Nonomuraea sp. NBC_00507: one gene and its partner. The protein of the gene in region 2 interacts with the protein of the main gene of each other region in a pairwise test. Links are inferred from orthologs where the notes say so. Each region holds a gene or a part of one and is shown on either strand. Other genes may lie near its edges. The genes, in order: ndk and OHA25_RS56140.

What was found.
Region 1: the proteins of OHA25_RS56140 (region 2) and ndk interact in binary tests that used the Escherichia coli proteins (3 or more experiments, as listed by UniProt). The link is inferred for Nonomuraea sp. NBC_00507 from one-to-one orthologs.

The regions. Positions count from the first base shown.
Region 1 is NZ_CP107853.1:5,358,105-5,369,549, reverse strand. The notes cover bases 8,568-11,249. They hold ndk (nucleoside-diphosphate kinase), read right to left. Parts: upstream 10,273-11,249; coding sequence 9,862-10,272; downstream 8,568-9,861. Other genes in these bases: OHA25_RS26100 (hypothetical protein), read right to left, coding at 10,431-11,249; OHA25_RS26110 (rod shape-determining protein), read right to left, coding at 8,568-9,535. In the rest of the region: OHA25_RS26150 (Rne/Rng family ribonuclease), read right to left, coding at 1-596; OHA25_RS26145 (TIGR03936 family radical SAM-associated protein), read right to left, coding at 742-1,503; OHA25_RS26140 (TIGR03960 family B12-binding radical SAM protein), read right to left, coding at 1,672-3,582; OHA25_RS26135 (hypothetical protein), read right to left, coding at 3,603-3,782; rod shape-determining protein RodA, read right to left, coding at 3,787-4,953; mrdA (penicillin-binding protein 2), read right to left, coding at 4,950-6,995; rod shape-determining protein MreD, read right to left, coding at 6,992-7,456; rod shape-determining protein MreC, read right to left, coding at 7,605-8,504; more of OHA25_RS26110, read right to left, coding at 8,504-8,567; more of OHA25_RS26100, read right to left, coding at 11,250-11,445. UniProt on the Escherichia coli protein: Major role in the synthesis of nucleoside triphosphates other than ATP. The ATP gamma phosphate is transferred to the NDP beta phosphate via a ping-pong mechanism, using a phosphorylated active-site intermediate.
Region 2 is NZ_CP107853.1:11,799,339-11,810,893, reverse strand. What follows is about bases 6,034-8,825. They hold OHA25_RS56140 (uracil-DNA glycosylase), read right to left. Parts: upstream 7,873-8,825; coding sequence 7,195-7,872; downstream 6,034-7,194. Other genes in these bases: OHA25_RS56135 (M1 family metallopeptidase), read right to left, coding at 7,943-8,825; OHA25_RS56145 (FAD-dependent monooxygenase), read left to right, coding at 6,034-7,193. Also shown: treY (malto-oligosyltrehalose synthase), read right to left, coding at 1-1,496; glycogen debranching protein GlgX, read right to left, coding at 1,489-3,582; OHA25_RS56165 (MscL family protein), read left to right, coding at 3,767-4,075; OHA25_RS56160 (hypothetical protein), read left to right, coding at 4,136-4,711; OHA25_RS56155 (hypothetical protein), read left to right, coding at 4,750-5,067; OHA25_RS56150 (MTH1187 family thiamine-binding protein), read left to right, coding at 5,173-5,466; more of OHA25_RS56145, read left to right, coding at 5,598-6,033; more of OHA25_RS56135, read right to left, coding at 8,826-9,316; OHA25_RS56130 (carbohydrate ABC transporter permease), read right to left, coding at 9,382-10,281; OHA25_RS56125 (ABC transporter permease), read right to left, coding at 10,278-11,555. UniProt on the Escherichia coli protein: Excises uracil residues from the DNA which can arise as a result of misincorporation of dUMP residues by DNA polymerase or due to deamination of cytosine.

The DNA of each region.
Region 1 (11,445 bases), 6.4 Mb from region 2 along the record:
TCACCGGCACCAGCCGTCTCCCCGGCAACCGCCTCGTCGACGGCAGCGGGAGCCTCGGTCTCCTCCGGCTCGGCCTTCTTGCGCGTGGTCCTGCGCCGCTTCACGGGCGCCGCCTCGGCCTCGGCGGACACAGCACCCTCCTGGAGCGCTTGTGCCTCTTCCGGCTGGTCCTCGGCGGCCTTCTTCGTGGTGCGCCGCCGCGGAGTCGTCGCGGTGGACCGGGTCCTCGTAGCCCTCTTGGGCTTGTCTTCAGCTTCGGCGACGGCCTCGGCGAAGATGCCCTCGGCCGGGCTCTCGACTGCTCTCTCTAGTGGGGCCTCGCCGGCCGTGGCGGCAGCAGCCGCCGCGAGAACGTCAGGATCAGGCTCGCCGGCAGCGCGCTGCACGACGGTGCGTTGCACCGGCGCGCCCTCCGCGACCGACGGCGCGGCCTGCGCGGCGGGAAGGGTGACCGGAACGGAAGCCGGCTCCTCGGGCAGCTCGGGCGGCGGACCGGCCGGGCGGCTGGCGGAGCGGCGACGCGCGGTCACCTTGGTCTGTTCAGTTGTTTCCCCGTCAGGGCCAGTGGCCCCGGCGTTGGGCTCGTTGTCGAGCATGCGGGCGCTCTCCCGTCAGCTCCCGGGCGCGTCGCCGCGCCGCGCAGGAGCCCTCGTGTCTCAGTTGTCCGCCAGCGCCTCCATGTCGGAGGCACCGGCGCCAAGTCCTGTCAGCGGTCGTGCCCGGCTCATGCTGGGCGCGTCCTTAACCGACGGCGTGCTCACCCGCCGGTCCCGCCTCGCCGCCGCGCGTTGTGTCGCGGTCCAGGTCGAGCGGATCGGCAAGCGCACCGGTGCTGACGTCGAGCGGCCCCTGCGCCAGCCTGGTCACCTCTGGGGGAACCGGCGGCGCGAAGTCGGCCACAAGGCGCAGCCCTGTGAGCACATCGTCGGGTCGAACGGCAGGCGTCATGTGCCGAACAACCATGCGCAGTATGACACACGGTCCTCCAAGCACCTGAGCTGCGATTCTGTCTGTTCTGTCTGTTCCCTCGGACACCGTCAGCCCCAGGACGGCCTCGCGCGCGTCGAAGCGACGGGGGCCCTTCTTGGTGAGGCGCTCGACCTCCACGGTGCCCGCCGCGAGGAACTTCTCCGCCGCCACCTCGGCGAGCTCGCGGTCGGCACCAGGCAGCCGCACCTCCCAGTCGGAGACCTCCAAGCGGTCGGCCAGTCCACCCTGACCCGCCTCCACGACGTCGATCACATCGAGCCCCGGCGGCAACGACCGGTCCAAACCGGACCTGACCTGCTCGGGGTCGCAGTGCGTGGTGACACCGATCTCGAGGTATTCGGCTTCGCTGGCGACACCGGTCGGCGCCGCGCCCGCGTAGGAGATCTTCGGGTGGGGCGAGAATCCCGCGCTGTAAGCCACCGGAATGCCGGCACGGCGAACCGCCCTCTCGACGGCACGCGAAATGTCGCGGTGGCTGGTGAAGCGCAGGCGGCCGCGCTTGGCGTAACGCACGCGAAGGCGCTGCACCGTGGGCGCGGGCGGAGGCCCTTCGGGAACAGGTTTCAGAGCTTGTCGTCCTTCCCTTGTCAGAGTTCCTTCTTTTCAGGTCCCTTCGTCTCAGGATAAGCCGCCCCAGCGTATGTATGTGTACGCCGAGGCACGGCTCGCCCACTGAGCGCGCTAGACCACCGTCAGAGGAAGGAGTTTTCGCCCCGTGGGACCGATTTGAATTTCCGTGCCCATGGTCGGGCAGACGCCGCAGTCATAGCAGGGAGTCCAGCGGCAGTCCTCGACCTCGCCGCCGGAGACGGCCTCCTGCCAGTCCTGCCACAACCATTCGCGGTCGAGCCCGGCGTCGAGGTGGTCCCATGGCAGGACCTCGTTTTCCTCCCGCTCACGCGTGGTGTACCAGTCCACGTCGATGCCGGCCTTCTCGGCGGCCGCCATCCAGCGCTCGTAGGAGAAGTGCTCGCTCCAGCCGTCGAACCTGCCGCCGCCCTCCCAGACGGCGCGGATCACGGCGCCGACCCGGCGGTCGCCACGCGACAGCAGGCCCTCCACGATCGAGGGTTTGCCGTCGTGGTAGCGGTAGCCGATGGCCCGGCCGTATGCCTTGTCGCTCCGGAGCGCGTCACGCAGCGCCCTGAGCCGCCGGTCGACGGTCTCGTGGTCGGCCTGCCCGGCCCACTGGAACGGGGTGTGCGGCTTGGGCACGAAGCCGCCGATGGAGACCGTGCAGCGGATGTCCCGGCTGCCGGTGGCCTCGCGGCCCGCCTTGATGACCTTCTTGGCCAGATCGGCGATGCCCAGCACGTCCTCGTCCTGCTCAGTGGGCAGGCCGCACATGAAGTAGAGCTTGACCTGCCGCCACCCCTGCGAATATGCCGTGGTGACGGTGCGGATGAGGTCTTCCTCGGTGACCATCTTGTTGATCACCTTGCGCATCCGCTCCGAGCCGCCCTCCGGCGCGAACGTCAGGCCCGAGCGCCTGCCGTTCCTGGAGAACTCATTGGCCAGGTCGATGTTGAACGCGTCCACCCGCGTCGAGGGCAACGACAGCGAGGTGTTGGTGCCCTCGTAGCGGTCGGCCAGGCCCTTGGCGACATCGCCGATCTCGGAGTGGTCGGCCGACGACAGCGACAGCAGCCCGACCTCGTTGAAGCCGGACTCCTTGATGCCGTTTTCGACCATCGCCCCGATCGTGGTGATCGACCGCTCGCGCACCGGGCGCGTGATCATGCCTGCTTGGCAGAACCGGCACCCGCGGGTGCAGCCGCGGAAGATCTCCACGCTGAACCGCTCATGCACCGTCTCCGCCAGCGGGACCAGCGGCTTCTTCGGATAGGGCCACTCGTCCAGGTCCATCACGGTGTGCTTGTGCACCCGCCACGGCACGTCGGGCCGGTTGGGCGCGACACGCTTGATGCGCCCGTCCGGGTGGTAGTCGACGTCGTAGAACTTGGGCACGTAGACGCCGCCGGACTCGGCGAGCCGCATCAGCAGCTCGTCCCGCCCGCCGGGCCGGCCCTCGGACTTCCACTCGCGGATGACCTCGGAGATGGCGATCGCAATCTGCTCGCCGTCGCCGAGCACGGCCGCGTCGAGGAAGTCGGCGATCGGCTCGGGGTTGAAGGCCGCGTGGCCGCCCGCGAGCACGATCGGGTCGTCCTCGCCCCGGTCGACCGCATGCAGCGGAATGCCGGCCAGGTCGAGGGCGGTCAGCATGTTGGTGTAGCCGAGCTCGGTGGAGAACGACACCCCCAGCACGTCGAAGGCACGCACCGGCCGGTGCGCGTCGACGGTGAACTGCGGCACGCCCTCGGCCCGCATGAGCGCCTCGAGGTCCGGCCACACCGCGTAGGTGCGCTCGGCCAGAGTCCCGGGCAGCTCGTTGAGAATCTCGTAGAGGATCGCCACGCCCTGGTTGGGCAGCCCGACCTCGTAGGCGTCCGGGTACATCAACGCCCACCGCACGTCGGCGGAGTCCCAGTCCTTGACGGTCGAGTTGAGCTCACCTCCCACATACTGGATCGGCTTCTGCACCTTGGGCAGCAGCGCTTCCAGGCGGTGGAAAATCGACTCGACAGGCATACGGTCCAGGGTAGCGGCGGTCAGACGGTGGCAGGTCCGGTGATGTCGATGTCATTTCCGCTGAGCACCAGGACGTGGTGCCCTTCGTAGCAGGTCAGCTCCACGGCGATCACGCCGCTTTCCAGGTTGTGCAGGGCGACCACGTGGTTCGCGGGCAGCAGAAAGCGCTCCCCGCACTCATCGCAATAGGCCAAGAACATACATCTAATTAAACGACTGGCCGCGCATCTTGATGGCTTGGAGAAGCCCAATCGCGATGAGATTCGCGAATGTCGCGGTCCCGCCATATGACACGAACGGCAGCGGCAGCCCGGTGATCGGCATGATCCCGATCGTCATCCCGACATTGATGAACGTCTGGAAGGCGAACCAGCACACGATCGTCCCTGCGACCAGCGTCCCGAACCGGTCCTCACACTTCCTGGCGATCTTCAGCCCGCGCACCAGCACCACGCCGAGCAACAACACGACGGTGACCGACCCGAGGAAGCCGAACTCCTCTCCCGCCACCGTGAAGATGAAGTCGGTGTGCTGCTCGGGCACGAACCTGCCGGTCGTCTGCCCGCCGCCGAGCAGCCCCTTGCCCAGCAACTGCCCGGATCCGATGGCGATCAGCGACTGAGTGCTGTTGTAGCCCACTCCGCGTGGATCGACGCTCGGATCCACGAACGCGGTGAACCGCGCCACCTGGTAAGGCTCCAGCATCTCGAATTTGAACACCGCGAAAATCCCGGCTGCGGCCACCAGCGTCATCGCGATGATCACTCGCTTGCGCACGCCCCCGATGATCAGCCCAGCCGCCGTGATCACGGCCAGGACCATGGCCGTGCCGAGATCGGGCTGGAGCATCACCATTCCCATCGTGATCACCGCGGCCACGAGCGCCAGCGTGACGTCGAGCCCGCGGGGCCGATCGGTGCCCTCGGCCGGCTGCGCCAGCAGCATCGCGATGATCAGCAGCAGCCCCACTTTGGCGAACTCCGACGGCTGCACCGCGAAACCCCCGCCCAGCAGGATCCACGAATGCGACCCGTTGATCGTCGCCCCCAGTGGCGTGAGCACCAGCCCCAAGCCCACCAAGGACACCAGGAACACCAGCGGCGCGTACGCCCGCATCGCCCGGTGATCGATCGTGGCCACCACCGCGCACAGCACCACTCCGATGACCTCGTTGAGCAGGTGCTTCTTCACCAGTCCCGTGGCTCCGGGCGCCCAGGTCCTGGTGGAGGACCACACCAGCAGCGTGCCGATCACGCACAACCCGGCCACCGCGACCAGCATCAGCCCGTCGAGCCGGCGTATGGTCGAATTCTCGTGCGCCATCCGCCGCAGGAGCGAGGGCCGCCGGATGACAGCGGTGCGCGCGATCATCCCGGGACCACCGTCCCGTCCGGCCTGAACGTCGGCAGCTTGGTGGTCAGCTTCCCGCCGGGCACGGCCGCGGGACGCTTGATGCCGTAAATGCCCTCGTAGATCTCCCGCACGGCCGGCGCCGCGGTCTGCGAGCCCATCCCGCCCTGGGAGACCATGACGACCACCACGTACTGAGGGTTCTTCGTGGGCGCGAAGGAGGCGAACCAGGAGGTGTCCTTCTTGCCCCACACCTCCGCGGTGCCGGTCTTGCCACCGATGCGGACCTTGTTCATCGGGAACCCGGCGAACGCCCCCGCCGCGGTGCCGTCCTGGGCGACCTGGCTCAGCGCGTTCTTGATGTAGAGCCGCTCTTTCTCGCTGAGCGGCAGCTTGCCCACCACGGGCACAGGGAAGGTCCTGACCACCTTGCCGTCGGGCCGCACCTGCGCCCATCCGATGCGCGGGCTGCGCAGCTTCCCGTCACTCACCAGCGCCATGTACGCCCTGGCCAGCTGCATCGGCGTGACCAGCACGTCGCCCTGGCCGATGGAGAAGTTGGCCGAGTCGCCCGGCCGCAGCAGGAATCCCTCGGTGCAGTTTTCCAGCGCCAGCCGCTTGAGGAACTCGGCCCGCGCCCGGTCCTTCACCTCCGGATATCCCTTGCGCGACCGCTCACAGTTGACCGCGCTGGTCCTGTTCCACAGATCCCGCTTCCAGGCGCGGTCGGGAATGCGGCCGGCCGACTCGCCGGGCAGGTCCACGCCGGTCGGGCTGCCGAACCCGAACGACCTGGCCATGTTGGAGAACACCTCTTTCGGCTTCTTCTTCGGCTGCCGCCCGCCGTCCTTGAGGTATTGCTCGTACGCCGCCCGGTAGAAGATCGTGTCGCAGGACTTGACCAGCGCCGTGTGCAGGTCGAGGGTGCCCAGCCCGATGCCGCGGAAGTTGTTGAAGGCCCGGCCGCCCACCGTGTAGGAGCCCGGGCAGCCGTATTTGCCATTGAGCGGATAGCCGGCCCGCAACATCGCCGAAACAGAGGAGATCTTGAACGTGGAGCCCGGCGCGAACTGGCCGTTGATGGCCCGCGACACCAGCGGCTTACCGGACTTGTCCGACAGCAGCCATTGGTATCCGCGGGCCGAGATCCCGCCACCCCAGATCGCCGGGTCGTAGCCGGGCGCGCTGGCCACCGCCACCACCCGCCCCGAGCGCGCGTCCAGCACCACCCCGGCCCCGCCGTCGGCCGCGGGCGCAGACTTCATCGCCTTGTTCAGTGCCCTCTCGGTGATGGTCTGGATCCGTGAGTCGATGCTGGTGACCAAGTGGTCGCCGGGGATGGGCGGCACCTGCTCCTCCAGCCCGAGGGCCTTGCCCATCCGGTCCACCTGCACCCTGCGCAGGCCCGACTTGCCGCGTAGCGCGTCGTCGTAGACGTATTCGAGCCCGTCGCGCCCGGCCAGGTCCACACCGGAGAAGCTGGCCTTGAGCCCTTCGCGTTGCTCCAGCTCCTGCTCGGTCACCGGTTGCAGGTAACCCAGCATCTGCGCGCCGGCCCTGCCGCCGGGATATTGCCGCACGGAGTGGATCTCCGCCGTCACACCGGGAAACTCCTCCTGCCGCTCCAGGATCTGCAGCGCTTTGCGTGGGTCGACCTTCTCATCCAGCGGAACCGGCTGGTATGGCGATCCCGTCCAGCATGGCTTGCCCACTCCCGGCCCGCACGGCGTGATCCGCTGCTGCAGGTCCGCGACCGGCATGCCGAGCACCGCGGACAACTTGCGCAGCACCGTCATCCCTCCGTCGGGCATCCGCGACAGCATGGCCCGGTCCACGGACACGACGAGCGCGGTCTTGTTGCGCACCAGCGGCCGTCCCGACGAGTCGAGGATCTGCCCGCGCACGGCCGGCACGATGACCGTCCGCGTCCTGGTCTCCGTCGCCCGCGTCACGAACTCGTTTCCGCGCACGACCTGCACCTGCCACAGGCGCACAGTCAGCACGACGAGCAGCACCAGCACCAGCACGTGCAGCACCAGCAGCCGGGCCCGCATCCTGATCATGTCGAGTACCTCGACCATCTGCCCCGCGTCGTCAGCCAGATCACGATCGGCGAAACGAGCAGCGTGTAGACGACGGTGACCGGCACCTGCTCGATCAGCGTGGACATGGTCACCCGGGGATCGGAGATGAGCATGCCCACGGCCGCGGCCAGCAACGGCGCCAGCAGCACGCACAGCACCACGGTCGTCACCGGCCCGCCCGCACCGCGCCCGGCGATGTAGCCGGCGAGCGCCAGCACGAACGCGTATTGGCCCACCAGGTGCGCGGTCGGCGGCATGACGTCGACCAGCAGCCCGGCGAAGAAGCCGAGCATCGCCCCGGACGAAGCCCCCCGTGCCAGCGCCGCGCCGACGACGGCCAGCAACACCAGGTCAGGCGCGCCCCCCGCCGGCAGTGGCAGCCGATTGACCAGCATGACCTGAGCCAGCAACGCCAGCAGCACGGAGATCCCGCCGATCACAGCGCCCCCTTCCGACCGGCCCTTCCACTCACCGCGCCCCCTCTCGGCCGACACCGCTCGACCGCCACACCCGCGGCCCGCCGGCACCTCCGGACGCCTTCAGTCACACCAGCCACATGCCGCCACGCGATCAGCGCTCCCGACCCGATCATCGGGACCCCTCCTTGGCGGGCACCGCGTCACGCTTGGCGGGCAGCACCGCGTCACGCGGATCCCGCTTGGGCGCCTCCACCACCACACCCACCACGTCGAGTGCCGTCAGATCCGCATACGGCCGGGCGTACGCGATGCGGGTCAGCTCCCCAGGGGTCGACTCCACCCGCTCGATCACCCCGATCGGCACCCCCGGAACGTACGGTCGGCCGTTTTGGGAGCCGAAGCTGACGATGCGCGCGCCCCTGGTCAGCGGCGCTGTGGAGTCGAGGAGGCGGAACTGGACGAGCCTGCCGTGCTCCCCCACCCCGTGCACCACCCCGATCTCCCTCCCGCCCTCCAGCCGCGCTCCCGCGGCCGAGGCCGGATCGCTGAGCAGCACCACCGTCGACGTGCGGGCGGATGCGTGGATCACCCGTCCGACCAGCCCATCACCATTGAGCACGGTCATCTCAGGCTGCACGCCGTCACTGGTGCCGGCGTCGATCTGGACGGTGTCCTCGAACCCCGGCTGCCCGCGCCTGGCGACCACGTTGGCCGCGACGACCTTGTATCCACCCGTCCCCGACAGCCCGAGCACCTTCTTGAGCTCGTTGGAGCGGGCGCCGTCGAGCTTGTCCGTCAGCAGCTCCGTGCGCAGCTTCGCATTCTCCTCCTTGAGCACCTCGATGCGTTCCTGGGCGCTCGGCGCCGTCAGGATGGCGCGCACGAACCCGCCGACCGGCCGCACCAGCCCACTGCCGAACTGCTCGGCCGTGCCGAACACCCATGCCCCGGCAGCGCGCAGCGGACGCAGCGGCGAGCTCTCGCCGGTGCGGTGGTCGATGGTCAGGATGACCAAAGCCGCTGTCAGCAGCGCTCCGAGGATCAGCCGGGCCCGGCGCGAGTCTCTCATCAGTGTCGCGACTCCGGCACAAGGACGTCTTGGAGCGCCTCGAACTCCTCGGCGCACTTGCCCGAGCCGATGGCCACCGAGTCGAGTGCGTTGTCGACGAGGTGCACCGGCATGCCCGTCTCGGCCTTGACCCGCTCCTCCAGCCCCTTGAGCAGGGCGCCTCCGCCGGTGAGCGCGATGCCGCGGTCCATGATGTCGCCGGACAACTCGGGCGGGCACTTGTCGAGCGTGCTCTTCACCGCGTCCACGATCGCGTTGACCGGCTCCTCGATGGCCTTCCTGATCTCCTCACCGGACACGATGATCGTCTTAGGCAGCCCGCTGACCAGGTCGCGGCCGCGGATCTCCGCGTGTGCCTCCTCACCGTTGGGGCAGGCCGAGCCGATGGCCATCTTGATCTCCTCGGCGGTGCGCTCGCCGAGCATCAGGGAAAACTCCTTCTTGGCGAACGCGATCACCGCCTGGTCGAGCTCGTCGCCGCCGATCCTGATCGACTGGCTGGTGACCACGCCGCCCATCGAGATGATCGCCACCTCGGTGGTGCCGCCACCGATGTCGACGACCATGTTGCCGGTGGGCTCGTGCACGGGCAGCCCCGCCCCGATGGCGGCGGCCATGGGCTCCTCGACGATGTAGACCTTCCGGGCGCCCGCCTGGTAGCCGGCCTCCTTCACCGCGCGCTGCTCGACGCTGGTGATGCCGCTGGGCACGGCGATGATGATGCGCGGCTTGGCGAAATGCCGACGCCTATGCACCCTTTGGATGAAATATCGCAACATGCGCTCGGTGACGTCGAAGTCGGCGATCACACCGTCCTTGAGCGGGCGGACCGCGATGATGTTGCCGGGCGTGCGACCGATCATCCGCTTGGCCTCGATGCCAACCGCAACGATCTTGCCCGTAGTGGTGTTGATCGCCACGACTGACGGCTCGTTGAGCACGATGCCCCGGCCGCGCACGTAGACCAACGTGTTGGCGGTGCCCAGGTCGACCGCCATGTCACGGCCGAGGAACGCGAGCTTGCTGCCCATGGGGAACGGAGCCCTCCGTAACGTCGTTCGCGAGTGACTACGGAATGAATTCGAATCGTAACGTGACGTACCCGCCGATGGGTGTGATCAGGCCCCGCGCTCCTCAAAAATCTCCAGCCTCAACCTCAACCGCAATTTTGCCCGGATTGCACCACAACATCCGGCCGATAGCTGGAACGTTCCAAAGGCCTGGACGACGCACCGCCGACACTGCGCCACAGCGTACGGCAGCCTGCCGACGGAAACCTCGCCGCCCCGCCCAGCCCAAAAACCACGCGCCCGCGCAGCTGGACAGCTGGCACGGGCGCGGGCGGAGCGCGAAGCGGCTAGAACCGGTCCGGGAAGAAGATCTTGATCTCCCTGGCGGCGGACTCCGGGGAGTCGGAGCCGTGCACGACGTTCTCGCCGATCTCGAGCGCGTGGTCGCCGCGGATCGTGCCGGGCGCCGACTTCACCGGGTCGGTGGCGCCTGCCAGCGCGCGGAAGGCCTCGACGGCGCGCGGGCCCTCGAGCACCATGGCCACGAGCGGGCCCGACGTGATGAACTCGACGAGCTCGCCGAAGAACGGCCGCTCGGCGTGCTCGGCGTAGTGGACCTTGGCGGTGTCGGCGTCGAGGGTGCGCAGGTCCATCGCCACGACCTTGAGGCCCTTGCGCTCCACACGGGCGATCACGTCACCGATGAGGCCACGCTTCACCCCGTCGGGCTTGATCAGGACAAGAGTGCGCTCGGACACTTGAAGTTCTCCTTCGAAGAGATCGGGGTCGCGGCTATCGGCGCCGGCCGCACCGCGAGGACGCGTCACGGGGGCATCGGCCCGCGCGTCGCCGTAGCTGGGCCCTCAGCTTACCGCCCCGCGCCCGTACCCTCGTTTCCCGTGTGGATCTCGGCGCCCTATGGGGATGTGGTGTCTTCAGGCGATTGCCCTGGCAGCGGCACAGCGGGCACCGCTCCCTCAGAACCGGGCGCCTCGTCGCCGTCGCGCCGCGATTCCCCCTTGTCGAAGGCTCCCTGAGACGACGCGGCCGCCACGACCCGCGGCACGATTCCGGTCGGCCCGTCCTCGTCGCCTGCTTGGTCCTCGCTCCCGCCAGGCACGGCCTCGCCGCTGTCGTCATCGCTCTGCGAGGCGTCCCCCCACTTACGCCTGCCGCCCTCGCTGCCTCCGCTGGACGCCTCCGCGACCCCGACGACCGTCCGGGCACCGCCTTCGGCATTCTGTGACGGGCCCGCACCGTCTCCAGCCGGCGCCTCTCCATCATCGCCATGCTCTGGTCCCGTACCCGGGGGTGGCGGATCACCCTCCACCCGGATCAGCGTCTCCGCGCCGGGCCGCCGCACCATCACAGCCGCGAGCACGATGATCGCCACCAGAAGGAAGCCGCCGACCAACGCCCACCACCGCAGCGCCCCGACATAGTTGTCGACCAGCTCCTGAGCCGACCGTACGCCGTCCAGCATGACCATCTGCACACCCGTGCCCAGCAGGAAACCGGCCAGCACGCCGGCGAAGCACAGCGACAAACCGAACGCCGCCGTCCCGTACCCAACCTCCTGCAGCGTGGCCGTCAACGCCACCGCCGCCCCGACGGCGAGCAGCGTGAACGGCACCGCCAAGACGAGACCGTCGGCCGACGGCACCACCAGCCGCACCGAAGACAGCCCCCCGACCATGGACAACAGTCCCAATGGCGCCAGCCACCGTCCAGCGGCGCGCGCGAACAGCCGCACCACGACCGACGCGCCGACCGCCAGCACCCCGGCGACCGCGAAGGGGATCCAGAGCCCACGCAGCCCCGGCCCGCCGAGGCCGCCCATCTCCACCAGCGTGACCTGCGCCGCGCTCGGCACCAGCACGACACCGACCGCCACCATCGAGTACGCCATCGTGCGGCTCTCGCCCGTGCCG
Region 2 (11,555 bases):
CGCTCGGCCGAGATGGGCCAGGCCGCCATGAGATTCTGCCAGGCCAGATAGTCCAGGTGGGGATCGAACCGCACGGTCGCCGACCATTGCGCCACCGCCGCGGCCCACTCCTCCGGCAGCTCCGACAACACCGACAGCCGGGCCCGCACGTCCTCCGACCGCTTGGTGTCGTGGGTGGACAGCGTGGTCATCGTGTACGGCCGCAGCTCGGCGCAGTAGTCGTGGAAGTCCTCCACGGAAACCCCGAACGCGTCCGGCTCTCCGCCGACCTCGTTGAGGCAGGCCAGCGGATACCACCGATAGAGCGCCGTGTCCTCGACCCCCTTGGCCATGACCGGGCCGCACGACTGCTGGAAACGCACGATGGACTCGGCGGAGCCGTACAGGACCTGGCGGACGAGCGGTTGCACAGCGGGGGAGCAGGCCTCGGCGGCCAGCTCGACGATCTCGACGGACTCGGGCGGTGCCGGCTCGCCCGGTACCACGTACGCACGGTAGACCGGCATCGCGGCGAGCAGCTCTCGCACCGCGTCGGGAGCGCACCCGGTGGCCCTGGCCAGCCGGTTGACCTCGGCGCCGAAGAACAGCTCCAGGACCTCCCGCTTGGCTTGGGCCATCACCGGACGGTAATCGGCGGGCTGCCCGGTCAGCTCGGTGAAGAGCCGGACGAGCGGCTCCTTGCCCGCCGGGTCGACGAAGAGGCCGTTGACCCGGTTGAGCACGTCGTAGCCGGTGGTGCCGTCGCAGGCCCAGTCGGTGGGAAGCAGCTCGGGGCCGATGAGGATCTTCTCGACGACCGTCCAGGTCTCGCCTGCCCGGGCCCGCAGCCGGTCGAGGTAGCCGCGCGGGTCGGCGAGCCCGTCCGGGTGATCCACGCGCAGCCCGTCCACCAGCCCCTCGTCGAGCAGCCAGAAGATCACCTCATGCGTGGCGAACAACACGGCCGGGTCCTCCACCCGCAGCCCGATCAACGTCGACACGTCGAAGAAGCGCCGGTAGCCCGGCCCCTCGCGCCAGTCGACCAGCCGGTAGTGCCCGGGATAGGGGAAGGTGTGCTCGTGGTAACGCAGCACGTCGCCATCGACCACAGGTGGCGTGTCGTCCCCGAGGACCGGCAGCGCCACCTTCCCGTCCACCCATTCGATGTCGAACCACTTCGCGTACGGCGAGTCCGGCCCGTTTTTTAAGACCGACCAGAACTGGGCGTTCATCGTGTTCATGTGGTTCGGCACGATGTCCACCACCACGCCCAGGTCCTGGGCGGCCAGCTGCTGCGCCATCTCCCTGAACCCGCTCGCCCCGCCGAACTCCTCCCTGATCCTGGAGTGGTCGGTGACGTCGTAGCCGTGCCGCGACTCGGGCGTGGACTGCAGGATCGGCGACAGGTAGACGTGGCTCACGCCGAGATCGCGCAGGTAGCCGGCGATCTCGGCCACCTGGGCGAAGCCGAAGTCCGGGGTCAGCTGCACCCGGTAGGTGGAAACCGGCTTAGACACGGCGCAGCACCCGTACGCTGCGGCCGGGCACCGCGATCGCCTCGCCACCGCGGCACATCCGCGCGTCGAGCATGATCGGCATGGCGGTGTCGATCTCGGTGTGCCACATCTCGCCATAGTCCTCGGGGATCGTGAACTTGATCGTGTCGTAGTGGGCGTTGAACAGCAGCAGGAACGAGTCGTCCCGGATCGGCCGGCCGCGCCGGTCCGGCTCGGTGATGGCCTCGCCGTTGAGGAAGACGGCCAGCGACTTGGCGTATCCAACGGTCCAGTCGCTGTCGGTCATCTCCTCACCGGAGGGGGTGAGCCAGGCGATGTCGTTCTGGCCACGGACCGGCTTGCCGTAGAAGAACCTCCTGCGGCGGAACACCGGATGTTTCTTCCGCAGCGCCGCCAGGCTCTGCGTGAACTCCAGCAGCAGCCAGTTTTCCCGCACGTCCGACCAGTCGACCCAGGTCAGCTCGTTGTTCTGGCAGTAGCCGTTGTTGTTGCCCCGCTGCGTGCGGCCCAGCTCGTCGCCGTGGGAGAGCATCGGCACGCCCTGGGACAGGAACAGCGTGGTGAGGAAGTTGCGTTTCTGCTGCTCGCGCAGCGATTCGATGGCGATGCCCGCCGGGCCCTCCTCGCCGCAGTTCCACGACCTGTTGTCGTCGGTGCCGTCGCGGTTGCCCTCCTTGTTGGCCTCGTTGTGCTTGTTGTTGTACGAGACGAGGTCCTGCAGGGTGAAGCCGTCGTGGCAGGTGACGAAGTTGATCGAGGCGGCGGGCCGGCGGCTGTCGTCCTGGTAGAGATCGCTCGAGCCGGTGAAGCGTGACCCGAACTCCGGCAGCGTGGCCGCCTGCCCGCGCCACAGGTCGCGGATGGTGTCGCGGTAGCGCCCGTTCCACTCGGTCCACCGGGACGGGAAGTTGCCGACCTGATAGCCGCCCGGGCCGACGTCCCACGGCTCGGCGATGAGCTTGACCTGCGACAACACGGGATCCTGCTGCACCAGGTCGAAGAACGCGCTCAGCCGGTCCACCTCGTGCAGCTCCCTGGCCAGCGTCGAGGCCAGGTCGAAGCGGAACCCGTCCACGTGCATCTCGATGACCCAGTACCGCAACGAGTCCATGATCATCTGGAGCACGTGCGGGGAGCGCATGAGCAGGCTGTTGCCCGTGCCGGTGGTGTCCACGTAGTACCGCTTGTCGTTGCTGACCAGCCGGTAGTAGTTGATGTTGTCGATCCCCCGGAAGCCCAGTGTCGGCCCCAGATGGTTGCCCTCGGCGGTGTGGTTGTAGACGACGTCCAGGATCACCTCGATGCCCGCCTCGTGCAGTCCCCTGACCATGGCCTTGAATTCCAGCACCTGCCCGCCGCGCTGCCCCTGGCTGGAGTAGCGGTTGTGCGGCGCGAAGAACCCGATCGAGTTGTAACCCCAGTAGTTGGACAGCCCGCGCTGCTCCAGGATGTGGTCGGTGACGAACTGGTGCACCGGCATGAGCTCCAGCGCCGTCACGCCCAGCTTGGTGAGGTGGTCGAGGATCTCGGGGTGGTGCAGGGCCGCGTACGTGCCGCGCAGATGCTTGGGGATCTTGGGGTGGCTGATCGACAACCCGCGCACGTGGGCCTCGTAGATCACGGTGTCGTGGTACGGCCTGGCGGGCGGCCGGTCGTGGCCCCAGCCGAAGAATGGGTTGATCACGATTGAACGCGGCACGTACGGGGCCGAGTCCAGGTCGTTGCGCGTGTCGGGGTGGCCGAAGCGGTAGCCGTACACGGCCTCGTTCCAGGTCACCCCGCCCTCGATGGCCATGGCGTAGGGGTCGAGCAGCACCTTGGCCGGATTGCACCGCATCCCGCGCGCCGGATCGTACGGCCCGTGGACCCGGTAGCCATATCGCTGGCCAGGCCCGATGCCCGGCAGGTAGCCATGCCAGATGAAGCCGTCCACCTCACTGAGCGGCACCCTCGACTCCACGTTGTCCTCGTCGAACAGGCACAGCTCGACCACGTCCGCGACCTCGGTGTAGAGCGAGAAATTGGTGCCGGCCCCGTCATAGGTGGCTCCGAGCGGATAGGGGTCTCCCGGCCAGATCTCGATCATCGAGGCTCCCTTGCGGTCTCTCCCCATGTTCTGTCCCCCCGCTCAGCCGGACAACCCGGGCATTGCCGAACCTCCTTCTTCCTTCCCACGCTCACCAGGTCGTTACTCCAGCTGAGCGAGGGTGAGCCGGTCCTGCCGTCGTGGCAGGAGTTTGCGAGGCCGGTTCCCGGCAACGTGGCGCGTCATGAGCGGTTTCAAGCAGTTCTTACTTCGCGGCAGGCAGCCGAACTTCGCCGACTACTCCTTCACGATCAACGGCAGCCGGTTCATGTATGGTGACTTCCTCAACCACCTGATCAGCTTCCTGCTCATCTCGGCCATCGTCTACTGGCTGATCGTGGCCCCGATGACCAAGCTGATCAGACTGTTCGACCGCGACAAGGCGGCGACGACCAAGCAGTGCCCGGAGTGCCTCAGCGACATCCCCGCCGAGGCCCGGCGCTGCGCCCACTGCACCTCCGAACTGGTGCCTGAGTCGGAAAAACCCAGGTAGTCACCTGCTTAACGGCCCCTGCGGCGCACGGTCGCGATGCGGGTTGGAGAAGATGGACCGATGAGCGTTGAGTTGATGGTCTGGGACGAGCCGGTGCCGATCAGCAGGGACCAGGCCCGCGCCGCCTACCTGGCGGTCAAGCGGACCGAGCCGGTGACCGGGGACGTGCCCGAGGTCGCCAAGGAGCTGCCCGGCGAGGTCACGGTCTATCCGGGGCACGTGCTGGTGACGATGGATCTGGACACGATGGACGAGACGTCCGCGCAGGTGTTCACGATCGCGCGGGCGCACGGCCTGGTCTGCTACGACCCGCAACGCGACCTCGTGCACAACGTGGCGCCGCTGGGCGTCTACGACGGCATGCAACTGCACACCGGGGACGGGATGACCGTGCACGATCCCGACCTCGGCCTGGTGCACGACGTGCTGGCCACGTTGTCCCCGCAGAACCCGTTCGTGGCCCTGGTGAACTTCGGGCGCCACTTCCTGCAGGTCTCACCGGGCTACGAGCTGGAGTACAAAGAGGGCACGCTCATCCGCACGGAGGTGCCGGAGCTGGAGGAGGTGCGGCAGGCGTTCCAGGAGTACGCCACCGGCGAGCGCGGGTTCCTGGCCCGCCACGCGTGGTCGTCCTGAGCGCTTCTGGCCACGGCGACACGACTACGATCGTCGCCATGAGTGATGAACCGAAGTTCCTGCGCCTCACGGTCGAGCTGACCGTCGAGGTGCTCGACATCGACGCGCTGCAGGCGGCGGCGCTGGCCGAGATTCGGCACCCCGACGCGGACCTCACCGAGGAGGAGCGTACGGAGCAGGCCGAGCTCGTCAACGCCGACGACACCGGCGCCTCGGCATTGCAGTGGCTGATCGAGCCGGACCACGTGCTGGCGCTGGTCGACCACATCGCCGAGATCGAGCCCCGCGAGGCCGTGCTCGGCGTGGAGCCGTCGGAGGGACCCAGCGAGGAAGAAGAAGAGCACGACCACGTGTGACCGACACAGCGGTGGCCACGGCGTTCGGAGGCGTCGTGGCTTTTCGCATGTCGCTCGCTAAGATCGAAACCTTCCAGCCGCACCCATAGCCGCAAGGGGCACACCGTGATCGTCGCTTTCTCCATCACCCCGCTGGGCGTCGGCGAGGGCGTCGCCGAGCCCGTGGCCCGCGCCGTCAAGGTGGTCCGCTCCAGCGGCCTGCCCAACCGGACGGACGCGATGTTCACCACGATCGAGGGTGAGTGGGACGAGGTCATGGACGTCGTCAAGCGGGCCGTGGAGGCGGTGGCGGAGGTCGCTCCCCGGGTGAGCCTGGTGCTCAAGGCCGACGTGCGGCAGGGGATCACGGACGGCATGACCTCCAAGGTCGAGTCCTTGGAACGCCACCTGTCGGAGTAGTCCTTCCGCTGACCAAACCGGGGGAGACCCCTCAGCCAACTCGAGATATATCTTGACTCTCTCCATCGACGCGACATATCGTGTGCTTGACCGCCAAACGCGATAGTACGCGTTCCCGAAGGGGGAGAGCAATGGAGCATGAGCGAGTGCCGGTCCTCGTGGTCGGCGGCGGGTATGCGGGGCTGAGCGCGGCGCTGCTCCTGGCCTGGCGCGACGTGCCGGTCATGCTGGTCGAGCGGCATCCGAGCACATCGGTCCAGCCCAAGGCGTTCGGCGTCGGCCCGCGAGCCGTCGAGCTGCTGCGCCCCGTGCCCGGCGTTGAAGAAGCCCTGAGCGGCATCTGGGCCGGCATCGGTGACAACATGCGCATCGCGATCGGCAAGAGCCTGGCCGACCCGGACCCGCACATGATCATGAGCGACGAGCGCGAGGAGCTGGCCTTCCTGGCCGGCATCACCCCCGCCGCGATGGTCGGCGCGCCCCAGGCCGAGGTCGAGCGCGTGCTCCGCCACAGGGCCGAGGAGCTTGGCGCCGACCTGCGTTTCTCCACCGAGTTGCGTTCGCTGGAGCAGGACGCGGCCGGGGTGACGGCGCTGATCCGCACCGCCGGTGAGGAGCGCCTGGTGCGGGCCGACTACGTCGTGGCCGCCGACGGCTACCGGAGCCCGCTGCGCCGGCTCCTGGGCGTGCCGGCCTCCGGCAAGGGGGAGCTGGGCCGGACGTGCTCGATCATGTTCGACGCCGACCTGTCCGGCCTGGTCCGCGACCGCGAGGTCACCTTGTGGTACCTGCAGAACGAGGTCTTCACCGGAGTGATCCTGACCGGCACCGGCGTGGGCGCGCACGTGCTCGGCGTCAACCTCGCGGAGGGCGAGAGCGAGGCCGACTTCCCCGACGAGCGCTGCGTCGAGCTGATCCGCATCGCCGTCGACCGGCCCGACCTGGACGTGCGCATCCTGGACAAGACGACCTTCGCCATGGCGCACGTGCTGGCCGACACCTACCGGGCCGGGCGGGTGTTCTTCGCCGGGGACGCGGCCCACACCATGCCGCCTACCGGCGGGCAGGGGGGCAGCACGGCGCTCCAAGACGGCTGCGACATCGCCTGGCGGCTCTGGCTGGTGCTCTCCGGGCAGGCCGGTCCCGGGTTCCTCGACACCTACGACGCCGAGCGCCGTCCCATCGGCACGCTGACGGCCGATGCCCAGCTCGCCAACCTCGGCGTACGCATGCCTCCCGCGGCCCGTGTCGGTTACCCCGAGCCCCTGGAGGACCCGATCGGCGCCCTCATCGGATACCGCTACCACTCCACGGCGATTCTGGACGAACCCGGCGACGACGGCTCGATCCTGGAGGATCCCCGTGTGCCGCACGGGCGTCCAGGCAGCCGCGCCCCGCATGTCGTGCTCGACTGGGAGGGCCAGCCCATCTCCACCATCGACCTGTTCGGCTCCGGCTTCGTCCTGCTGGCCGACAAAGAAGGGGGTCAGGCGTGGATCGACGCCGGACGCCTGATCAAGGAGCGATTGGGGGTGCAGCTCACGCGGCTGCTGATCGGCGACGAGCTGAAGGACGCGGAGGGCTGCTGGCGGGAGAGGTACGGCGTCAGCGGGGGCGGCGCCGTCCTGGTCCGGCCGGACGGATATGTGGCCTGGCGCTCCCCGGACGCCGACCCCGACCCGCTCGCCACGCTGGAACGGGTCCTGCGGCGCGTCCTCAGCCGCTGAGCTAAGGCAGCTTCCACTCCACAGGCGCCGCGCCCTGCTGGGCGAGCAGCTCATTGGCCCGGCTGAACGGCCGCGAGCCGAAGAAGCCGCTGCGCGCCGACAACGGGGAGGGATGGGCGGACTCGATGCGCGGCACGTCGCCGAGCATCGGCGCGAGGTTACGAGCGTCGCGGCCCCACAGGATCGCCACCATCGGCTTGGCCCGCGCCACCAGCGCGCGGATGGCCTGCTCGGTGACCTGCTCCCAGCCCTTGCCCCGATGCGAGGCCGGCTTGCCGGGCATCACGGTGAGCACCCTGTTGAGCAGCAGCACGCCCTGCTCCGCCCACGGCGTCAGGTCGCCGTTGGCGGGACGCGGCAGGCCGAGGTCGGTCTCCATCTCCTTGTAGATGTTGACCAGGCTGCCCGGCAGCGGCCGGACGTCCGCAGCCACCGAGAACGACAGCCCGACCGGGTGGCCGGGCGTCGGGTAGGGGTCCTGGCCCACGATCAGCACCTTGACCTCGTCGAAGGGCTGGTTGAACGCACGCAGGACGTTGGTCCCCGCGGGGAGGTATTGCCTGCCCTCAGCGATCTCCTTGCGCAGGAACTCGCCCATCAGGGAGATCTGCTCGGCGACGGGCTCAAGCGCTGTGGCCCATCCGGCTTCGACGACTTCGTTCAGTGGACGACCGGCCATGGCCGATGAGCTTATCTAGGTCTGGTACGGCTTGAGGCCGAAACGTCGCTCTCAAGCCGTACCAGAATGATCACAGTGCCGGCTTGCCGGGTTTGAAGAGCCAGGCCTCGAAGAGAGCGTCGAGCTGCTTGCCGGACACCCGCTCGGACAGGGCGATGAAGGCGGCCGTGTCGGCGTTGCCGTACTTGTAGTCGCTCGCCCACGCGCGCAGGATCGCGAAGAACGCCGCGTCACCGACCTCGCGCCGCAGCATGTGCAGCGTCATCGCGCCGCGGTCGTAGACGGGGTCGTGGAAGAGGTTCTCCGGGCCGCCCGGGTCGGCGGGCGGGCTCTGCCAGAACTCGTCCTCGGCCGCCGTCGCGTAGGCCGCGTCGAATGAGGTCTGCACGGTACGGGTGCCGAGCTTGTCCGCCCAGAGCCACTCCGCGTAGGTGGCGAAGCCCTCGTTGAGCCAGATGTCACGCCACAACGTCGGCGTCACCGAGTTGCCGAACCATTGGTGCGCCAGCTCGTGCGCGAGCAGCGACTCGCTGGGGACCCGCGGGTAGATGGGCCGCGTCTGGGTCTCCAGCGCGTAGCCGACCTCAGGGGCATGGTCGACGATGCCGCCGGTCGAGGAGAACGGGTACGGGCCGAAGATCGAGCTGAAGTAGTCGAGCACCGGCGGGTGCCGCTCGGGGAAGCCCTTCGCGTCGCCGGCCAGCTTGGGGTCCACGGCGGTGGTGACGCGGTACCCGCCGATCCTGGCGTCGGCGAACTCGAACTTGCCGATCGACACCGTGGCCAGGTAGCTGGCCATCGGCTCACGGGAGTCCCACACGGACGTGGTGCGCTCGCCCTTCGACCACTTCGCCACCAGGTCCCCGTTGGCCACCGCCACCCGGGTGCTCGGCACGGTCACCGTGAACCGATAGGTCGCCTTGTCGGTCATGTGGTGGTTGCCTGGATACCAGGTCATGGCGCCCTGGGGCTCGTTGGCGTTGAAGACGCCGTCGCTCGTCTTGATCCACCCGTCGAGCGAGCCGTCGGGGTCGATGACGTGCGTGGCCTTGCCGTCGTACCGGACGACGACGGAGAAGCCGCGGCCTGAAGGGAGGCTCCTGGCGGGCGTGACCACCAGCTCGGAGCCGCTCTGCGTGAAGGCGGCAGGCCGGCCGTCCACCGTCACCGACCGCACCGCCAGGGTGCTGACGAGATCCAGATTGAAACGGCTCAGCGCCTGCGTGGCCCGGGCGGTGATCCCGGCCACGCCGATGAGGCGTGCGGATGACGGGTCGTAGTCGAGCGAGAGGTCGTAATGGCCGGCATCGTAGCCGCCGTTCCCCTGCTCGGGAAAGTACGGGTCACCCGCACCCGGCGCGCCGGGTGCGGCGTCGTGTGCGAGGGCGGGGGAGAGGGGAAGGGAGATGAAGGCTGCTGCGGTGAGAGCGAGAAGACGCTTCATGCCGATGCATCGGAACGACGAAAACGGACGTTACGGGCGCCCGCTGTGCAGGCGCCCGTAAGCCGTCACTTCACCGAGCCGGCCATCATGCCCTGGACGAAGTACCGCTGGAACGCGAAGAACATGATCAGCGGAATGATCAGCGACAGGAACGCGCCGGACGAGAGGATGTCAACGTTCGACCCGAACTGCCGCATCTGGGACTGCAGATACTTGGTCATCGGCTGGTTCTCGGTGTTGGCGAAGACCAGCGCGATGAGCATGTCGTTCCACACCCACAGGAACTGGAAGATGCCCAGCGAGGCGATCGCGGGCTTGCCCAGCGGGAACACCACCGACGCGAAGATCTTCCACTCCGAGGCCCCGTCCATGCGCGCCGCCTCCAGCAGCGACGCCGGGATGCCGACGAAGAAGTTGCGGAGCAGGAAGATCGCGAACGGGAGCCCGAACGCCACGTGGAACAGCACCACGCCCGGGATCGAGCCGAAGATGCCGGCGTTTCCGTAGAGCGTGGCGACGGGGATCAGCGCGATCTGGATGGGCACGATGAGCAGGCCGACCACGACCAGGAAGGCCGCGTCCCGCCCGGGGAAGTCCATCCACGCGAACGCGTATCCCGCCATCGCCGCGATGCCGATCACCAGGACCGTGGTCGGCACCGTGATCAGCACGGTGTTCCAGAAGGACGCCGTGAAGCCGCTGCCCAGCAGGTTTTGGTAGTTCTGGATGGTCAGCTCGGCCGGCTTGGTGAAGACCGTCCACCAGCCCTCGGCGTTGTTGACCGGCGTGGTCCGCATGGAGACGACCAGCAGGCCGAGCGTCGGGACCAGCCAGAACAGGCCCAGCACCACCATGATGAGCTGGACGGCGCCGCTGCCGATCCGATCCACGATCTTGCTCAGCACGCCCCTGCGCGGCGCACCCGTTTCCAGCCCCTGCGGGGCGGTAGCAGTCGCGCTCGTCATGTGTCTTCCCTCCTGAACCGGCGGATGTTCATGATCATGAAGGGAAGGACCAGAATCAGCAGGAGGATGGCGAGCGCGCTGCCCAGCCCCTGGTTGTTCCCGCCGCCGAACGACACGCGCCACATCTCCAGCGCGACCACGTTCGCCTGCGGCTGGACCGAGGCCGGCGCGATGATGAACACCAGGTCGAACACCTTCAGAGTATTGATGATCATCGTCACGAAGACGACGAGGAGCACCGGCGACAGCAGCGGCACGGTGATCTTGCGGAACACCTGCCACTCCGTGGCGCCGTCGATGCGGGCCGCTTCCAGCGCGTCCCTCGGAATGGCCGCCAGCCCGGCCGCGAGCAGGACCATGGCGAACCCGGCCCACACCCAGACGAACGCGCCGATGATCGCCGGAGTGATCAGCGTCGGGCCCAGCCAGGTCAGCCCCCCGTAGGAGGCCTCAAAGTTCGACTGCGGCAGGCGGATCGTGTAGGAGCCCGCAGGCAGGTCCGCGAAGCGGAACGCGCCCTGGTCGTCGGTCGCGGTGGTCGCGACGACCTGGCCGTTCTGCACCGCCTCGACGGTCATGCCGGGCAGGCCCTTCTCGCCGGTGTCCACCGCGCCGCTCTGGCCGCCGCCTCCCGGCGTGAAGTCGAACCAGACGATGCCCAAGATCCCGCTGCCGCTCGCCGATTCCGGGGCCGGCCGCGCGTCGGCCGGCATGACGGCCGGCTTGACGCCGACGATCGGGATCAGCACCTGCTGGCCCGCCTGGACGGGCTGCTTGGTGACGACCGCGCCGTTCTGGGCGGCGACCGGGGACTGGGCGCCCTCGCGCGGGCGGGCCTCCGGGTACCCCTGCGAGGAGGAGAACGTGTCGTGCACGGTCGTCAGCACCGCGTTGGCCAGGCCCTTGTCCGGGTTCTCCTCGTACACCAGGCGGAAGATCACGCCGGCGGCCATCAGCGAGACCGCCATCGGCATGAACACGATCAGCTTGAACGCCGTCGCCCATTTGATGCGCTCGGTCAGCACGGCGAAGATCAGGCCCAGCGTGGTGACCACGATCGGGGCGATGACCACCCAGATGAGGTTGTTACGGATCGTGGTGAGCGTGCCGGAGTCGGTGAAGATCGTCGTGTAGTTGCCCAGGCCGACGAATCCGGTGCCGTTCGCGTCGAAGAGGCTGCGGAAGATCGAGTAGACGATCGGGTAGACCACCCAGATCCCCAGCAGCAGCGCCGCCGGGAGGAGGAAGGCGATGGCGACCGCCGGCGAGGGGCC